Regions from separate parts of the Streptomyces sp. NBC_00669 genome, predicted to be linked through region 2. Evidence: riboswitches for the same ligand, from Rfam matches in the RefSeq annotation. Region 2 holds a riboswitch; each other region holds the start of a gene.
The links. Region 2 has a riboswitch for S-adenosylmethionine ahead of OG896_RS30005 (aminotransferase class V-fold PLP-dependent enzyme). Riboswitches for the same ligand answer to the same signal wherever they lie in the genome.
Positions count from the first base shown of each region.

Region 1: another riboswitch for S-adenosylmethionine. It lies ahead of OG896_RS32820 (putative leader peptide); the one in region 2 lies ahead of OG896_RS30005 (aminotransferase class V-fold PLP-dependent enzyme).
Region 3: another riboswitch for S-adenosylmethionine. It lies ahead of thrC (threonine synthase); the one in region 2 lies ahead of OG896_RS30005 (aminotransferase class V-fold PLP-dependent enzyme).

Region 1 is NZ_CP109018.1:7,766,327-7,768,584, reverse strand. Features, by position in the region: gene OG896_RS32825 (LLM class flavin-dependent oxidoreductase) at 1-861, opposite strand, end outside; gene OG896_RS32820 (putative leader peptide) at 1,191-1,346, opposite strand; SAM riboswitch class IV at 1,385-1,500, opposite strand; gene OG896_RS32815 (hypothetical protein) at 1,721-1,849, shown strand.
Region 2 is NZ_CP109018.1:7,108,466-7,110,723, forward strand. Features, by position in the region: gene trpD (anthranilate phosphoribosyltransferase) at 1-343, shown strand, start outside; SAM riboswitch class IV at 502-619, shown strand; gene OG896_RS30005 (aminotransferase class V-fold PLP-dependent enzyme) at 892-2,211, shown strand.
Region 3 is NZ_CP109018.1:5,457,789-5,460,046, reverse strand. Features, by position in the region: gene thrC (threonine synthase) at 1-831, opposite strand, end outside; SAM riboswitch class I at 850-981, opposite strand; gene OG896_RS22875 (glucosyl-3-phosphoglycerate synthase) at 1,166-2,131, shown strand; gene OG896_RS22870 (alpha,alpha-trehalose-phosphate synthase (UDP-forming)) at 2,203-2,258, shown strand, end outside.

The DNA.
Region 1 (2,258 bases), 660 kb from region 2:
AACGGTCTCGCCGGCCCGGCCGGCCCGCTCCTGCGCCTCGCGGATCTCGGTGACGATCGCCGTCGCCTGGCCGGTGTCGTGCGGGGTGGTGAAGCCGAGGTCGGCCGATCCGGCGACCAGCCGGAACGGCTCGGTGCGGTGCGCGAGCGCGGCCACCACCGGCTGGCCCTGCGGCGGGCGCGGCGTGATGGAGGGGCCCTTGACGCTGAAGTGCGGGCCCTCGAAGTCGATGTAGTGCAGCTTGTCGCGGTCGATGAAGCGGCCGGTGGCCACGTCGCGGATCTCCGCGTCGTCCTCCCAGCTGTCCCACAGCCGGCGCACCACCTCGACGTAGTCGGCGGCCTCGCCGAAGAGTTCCGCCAGCAGCGCGCGTCCGGCGGGCGAGTCCAGTTCGGTGACCGGCAGCCGCGGCAGGCTGCGCCGGCCGAAGTGCGCGGCCTCGTCCGCCCGGGCGGAGACCCGCACCTGCACTCCGGCCCGGCCGCCGCTGACGTAGTCGAGGGTGGCGACGGCCTTCGACAGGTGGAACGGCTCAGTGTGGGTGACCACCGCGACCGGCAGCAGGCCGATGTGCCGGGTCAGCGGCGCGATCCGGGCCGCGGTCAGTACGGCGTCCAGCCGGCCGCGCACCTGGTCGGTGCGCTCGTCGGGGCCGGTGAGCAGGGTGGACTGCAGGCCGAGCGAGTCCTCGATGGTGACCAGGTCCAGCAGGCCGCGTTCGGCCTCGGCGGCCAGGTCGGCCCAGTACGACGCGGTGAACAGGTCGGCGGGCCGGGCCTCGGGCTCCCGCCAGGCCGCGGGGTGCCAGCCGGCGCCGTCGAGGGCGACGGCCAGGTGGAGGGGGGTGGTGGATCGGGACATGGACGTACCGCTTCCTGCTCGGACGGCCGCGGGCGCGTGGCCGGGACGTGGAGGTCGGGGCGTGAGGTGGGCGGGGCGTACGGCGTGGGCGTACGACGGGGGTGTACGCCGTACGGCACTGGACGGAGTACGTGATGCGCGGGGCCGACGGGACCGTGCGGGGCGTGCGGAGTGCGGGGTGCGGCGGGCACGGCATGCGCGGCGTGCTGCGTGCCGCGTACGACGAGGGCAGGCCGAACGGGTACCGGACGGGGCCCGCGCCGGGAACGGGGTCCCCGGGTGGGTCGGCGGAAGGGAGGGGTGCGCGCGGAGCGCGGGGTGCGGAAGGGTCAGCCGGCCTGACGCGGCGGCCGGACCGTCGACGCGCCCGGACACAGGGCGCCGGCGACACGTTGCAGGTCGATGTGGCGCCGTGAGTACGTGACGATGCCGGAGGCGGTGACGGGGGCGTTGCCGGACATCAACTGCTCGCTGCTGCCGCGCACTTCGCCACCTCCCACCTCGATCGGCTCACGCCTGTTCGAGCTCGCGCTTGCCGAGCCGTCTTCGGCTCCGCCGGGTCGTCACCTGGAGCACCCCACCGCGACAGGAGGGTTGCCGGTCAGCCGGCCAGGGCCTTGGTTGCTGACGCTCATGACCTGCAAGCACGGTAACTCCGTCGCGCGGTCGAACACAATCCCCTCCCGGCGGGAGTGACCTCCGTCGCTCCGGACGGCGTGCGGCACCGAGGGGGATTGTCTGACCGCCGCCCTGCGGTTAACGTGCTGTGGACACGGGTGCTGTCAACAGGCCCGATGCGACCGACACGACCGGCCGGGACACCCGACGCCGGCGGCACCGCGAGAGCGAGGGGACGGGCATGGACGCACATCGACGCGACCTCGCGCTCTGCCCCCGCGGCTTCGCCCAGACCCGGGTGGTCCGGCGGCACGTCGATCTGCTCCGGGTCTGCAGCGCGCTGTGTCCGGGAACGCTCGCGGTCCGCTGACCGCTGCCGGCACTGGGAAAACCGCTGTCCGAACGCTGGTTGAAAGCTGCCGGCTGACATCCGCTGATCGCTGGGGCGAGGCAACGCCGCCCGCCTGAGCGTGGACCCGCGGGACCCGCGGAACCGCCGTCCGTCCGCGTACGGCGCCCCTCCCCCGCATCCGGGTCGGCCCGGCCGACGTACGGCCCTGCCCGCCCCACCCCGAACTCCCTTCCACTGCACCGCGGATGACGTGGCGTCCGTGATCGACGCGCGGTCGGACCGCGTGCGCCGTCTTCCTTCGCGGCGGGCGCCTTCCCCGAGTTCCTTCCCGACTTTCCCTGACTTTCCCCGACTTCCCTCGACTTCAGCCGACTTCCTCCCCTCCCTCCCGGTGGCCCGCTGCGGCAGACCGGCCCCCGCGCGGGGC
Region 2 (2,258 bases):
CACCGCGACCTCGCAGGTGTGGGTGGTCGGGGACGGCAAGGTCGAGCACGCCGGCTTCGACCCGCGGGACGTCGGTCTGGAACTGGTGCCGGTGGAGGCGCTGCGCGGTGGCGAGGCGTCGTACAACGCGGACGTGGCCCGGCGGCTGCTCGCCGGTGAGCGCGGGCCGGTGCGGGACGCGGTGCTGCTCAACTCGGCTGCCGCGCTGACCGCGTTGACGCCGGCAAGCGGCGGCACGCTGGAGGAGCGCATCATCAAGGGCCTGGAGCGGGCCGCGGAGTCGATCGACTCGGGTGCGGCCGAGGCCGTGCTGGAGCGGTGGGTGGCGGCCACCCGCGGCTAGCGGCGCGGCGCGGACACCGGAACGTACGCGGGCGCGTACCACCGGTGGGCGTGAAACGGGCATATCGGTACAGAGCGTGCGGGCGCGGGCGTGCGGCGCCGTCCACTGAGCGGACGGCATCTTGCGCCCGCGTCGCCGTATGGCACAATCTTGTTCCAGGTCACGAGTGACAGCGCAAAGGCCCCGGCTCGCTGTCCGGCAACCCTCCGTCCGAGGCGGGGTGCCCCGGGTGATGACCAGGCTGTGATGCAGCGAGGCTCACAGCAAGCCGGACTGGGGAGTTCTTTCATGAGCAAGCGAATGCGTTAGGGCCAGTCGGCCCCGGTTCTGCAACCAGCAATTCCGCCCGATCTTCATGCTCCGCGCCGCCCGCGCAGTCGCTTTCGGCTGCACGCTTCGTGGTGCTTTCGCCTGCCTTCCGCCGGGAGTTCGCCTTGACCGTCACCACCAGCACCACTGGTACCACCAGCACCACTGGCGTCAGCGCCGCCGCCCGCCCCGCCGCCGGCGCCGCCGCCACCGACTGCCCCGCCTGTACGACCACCCCGCTGCCCGTGCTCGGCCGTGACGTGCGGGTGCCGCTCGTCACCGGCGGGGAAGTGGGGTACGCCGCCCTCGACTACGCCGCCAGCGCCCCCGCCCTCCAGCGGGTGTGGGACGACGTCGCCGCCTACGCGCCCTACTACGGCAGCGTGCACCGCGGCGCCGGCTACCTGTCGCAGCTGTCCACCGACCTGTTCGAGCAGAGCCGCGAGACCGTCGCGGAGTTCCTCGGCTGCCGCCCGGACGACGAGCTGATCTTCACCCGCTCCACCACCGACTCGCTCAACCTGCTGGCCTCGGCGCTCCCGGCCGGCACCCGCGTCTTCGTCTTCGACACCGAGCACCACGCCGCGCTGCTGCCCTGGCAGCGTGCCGAGGGCGCGCGGGTGGAGTACCTGCCCGCGCCGCGCACCCCCGAACAGGCCGTCGCCTCCCTCGACGTGGCGCTGCACGGCGCCCCCAAGGGCCCGAAGCTGGTCTGCGTGACCGGCGCGTCCAACGTCACCGGCGAGATCTGGCCGGTACGGGAACTGGCCGCCGCCGCGCACCGGCACGGCGCGCGGATCGTGCTCGACGCCGCCCAACTCGCCCCGCACCACCCGGTGGACATCACCGCGCTGGACGTCGACTGGGTCGCCTTCTCCGGGCACAAGCTCTACGCGCCCTTCGGCGCCGGGGTGCTCGCCGGCCGGGCCGACTGGCTGCGGGCCGCCGAGCCGTACCTCGCGGGTGGCGGCGCCACCCGCAAGGTCGCGCGCTCCGGCGACGGGCTGTCCGTCGAATGGCACTCCGGCACCGCCCGCCACGAGGCCGGGTCGCCGAACGTGATCGGCGCGTACGCCATCGCGTCCGCGTGCAAGGCGCTCACCGAGGCCGGCTTCGACTCCCTTGTCACCCGTGAGCGTGAACTCCTGGCCCGGCTGCGGGACGGGCTCGGCGAGCTTCCCGAGGTCCGCGTGCTCTCGCTGTTCGGGTCCGGCTCCGCCCGGGTCGGCGTGCTCTCCTTCGTCGTCCGCGGCTGGAACTCCTCGCACTTCGCGGCCGCGCTCTCGGCGGAGTACGGGATCGGGGTGCGGGACGGGCTGTTCTGCGCGCACCCGCTGGTGCGGACCCTGCTCGACACGGAGCCGGACGAGCCGGGGGAGTGCGGGGCGCCCGACGCGGCGCCCGGCGAGCGCTCCCTGAACGCCGTGCGGGTCAGCTTCGGGGCGGGTACGCCCGAGGAGCACATCGAGCGTTTCCTCGGGGCCGTCCGGACCCTCGTCCGCGACGGTGCGGCGTGGCGCTACCGCACCGAGGCCGGGCGGTGCGTGCCCGTACGGTGACGGGACCGCCCGGGCTGCCCGTCACGCGTCCCCGGCCGGTGGCTGCA
Region 3 (2,258 bases), 1.7 Mb from region 2:
GGTGAGCTGCGAGCCGGACGCGATCGGGATGACCAGGTTGTCCGGCAGCCGCCAGCCGAGCTGCTCGGCGATCTCGTAGGCGAGCGTCTTGGAGCCCTCGCCGTAGTACGGCCGCAGGTTGACGTTGACGAAGCCCCAGCCCTCGCCGATCGGGTCGCCGATCAGCTCGGAGCAGAAGCGGTTCACGTCGTCGTAGGAGCCCTCGATGCCGACCAGTTCGCCGCCGTAGACCGCGGCCATCACGACCTTGCCGGCCTCCAGGTCGTGCGGGATGAACACGCAGGAGCGGAAGCCCGCCCGGGCGGCCGCGGCGCCGACCGCGCCGGCCAGGTTGCCGGTGGAGGAGCAGGACAGCGTGGTGAGGCCGAAGGTGCGGGCGGCCTCCAGCGCGATCGCGACCACCCGGTCCTTGAAGGAGTGGGTGGGGTTGCCGGAGTCGTCCTTGACGTGCAGGCCGCCGGTGATGCCCAGTTCTCGGGCGAGGTTGTCGGCCTTGACGAGCTTGGTCCAGCCGGGGTTGAGGTTCGGCTTGGTAGCGACGTCGACCGGCACCGGCAGCAGCGGGGCGTACCGCCAGATGTTGGTCGGCCCGGCCTCGATCCGCGCGCGCAGCGCCTCGGGGTCGCCGGTCGGCAGGTCGTAGGCCACTTCGAGCGGCCCGAAACACTCCAGGCAGGCGAAGACCGGGCTCAGCGGGTAGCGGGTGCCGCACTCCCGGCAGGACAGCGCGGCGGCCGGTCCGAACGGTGCGGGTGCTCCGGCGTCCTGGGCACCCTGGGCGCCGAGGGCGGAGTCGGTGGTGGTGGTACTTGCGACGGTTTGCGCAGCCATGACAGGCGAGGCCCTTTCTCCTCATCTTCCTCGCACGCGGGCGCGTCACGAGACGGAATTGGCACCTTCCCCACCGTGCTTGACCTCGCGGTCGGCGGGAGGGTTGCCGGGGCTTCTACGGGCCGTTCCCTCTGCCCCTCTGGATGAGCGGTATGGCGACCGGGCGGTACGGACCGCACCCGTCGCGTTTGTCACGCGCCACGCCCCCGGCATGCGGTGGCGTCACGCGTTGTTCAAGACTGTAACCGACACGGGCGGCGGTTGAGATAGTCGTCCGCACCGCGAGATGGATCACACGCCGGGCATCAGGGCGTGTCCGAGGGAGAGGACTCACGTGCTCGACGAGGTGGAGCACTGGCTGCGCGGGAGGTCGTGGTCGGCCGCCGACCGGCCGCTTGACCTGCTGCTCGCCGCCAAACGCGCGGCCGGCAGCCAGGGCACGGTCAGCGTGGTGCTGCCGGCGCTGGACGAGGAGGCCACCGTCGGTGCCATCGTGGCCGCGATCCGCCGGGACCTGATGTCCGCGCAAGTGCCGCTGGTGGACGAGCTGGTCGTCGTCGACTCCGGCTCGACCGACCGTACGGCCGAGGTCGCCGCCGCGGCGGGCGCCCGCGTGGTCGACCGGGACGCGATCCTGCCGCGGCTGCCGGCCGTGCCCGGCAAGGGCGAGGTGCTGTGGCGGTCGCTGCTGGTGACCAGCGGCGAGATCGTCTGCTTCGTCGACGCGGACCTGCGCGGGTTCGACGCCCGCTTCGTCTCCGGGATCGTCGGGCCGCTGCTCACCGAGCCCGCCGTGCAGCTGGTCAAGGCGATGTACGACCGCCCGCTGGAGACCGGCGGGACCGTGGTGCCCGCGGGCGGCGGCCGCGTCACCGAACTCGTCGCCCGCCCCCTGCTCAACCTGCACTGGCCGCAGCTGGCCGGCTTCGTCCAGCCGCTCGGCGGGGAGTACGCGGCCCGCCGCTCGCTGCTCGAACGGCTCCCGTTCCCGGTCGGGTACGGCGTCGAACTCGGCATGCTCATCGATGCGTTGGGCCTGGTCGGGCTGGACGCGCTCGGGCAGGTCGACGTCGGGGTGCGCCATCACCGGCACCAGGACGGCCAGGCGCTCGGGCGGATGGCGGCGGCGATCTACCGGACCGCGCAGGTCCGGCTCGCCCGGGGGCAACTGGTACGGCCGCGGCTCACGCAGTTCGGCCGCTCCGGCGCCGCCTTCGTCCCCAGCACCCACCCGGTCGACACGGAGGAGCGGCCCCCCATGAGCGTCCTGCCGGAATACCTCGCCCGCCGGGCGGCGTAGCGCGGCGTCGCGACGGGCGAAGGGCACCGAATACACGTTTGAGCTGCACGGTAAATGGCTAGGCTCGCGGCATGGAGGGATCTTCGCAGGGTGCCCGGATTCTGGTCGCGTCGAACCGCGGCCCGGT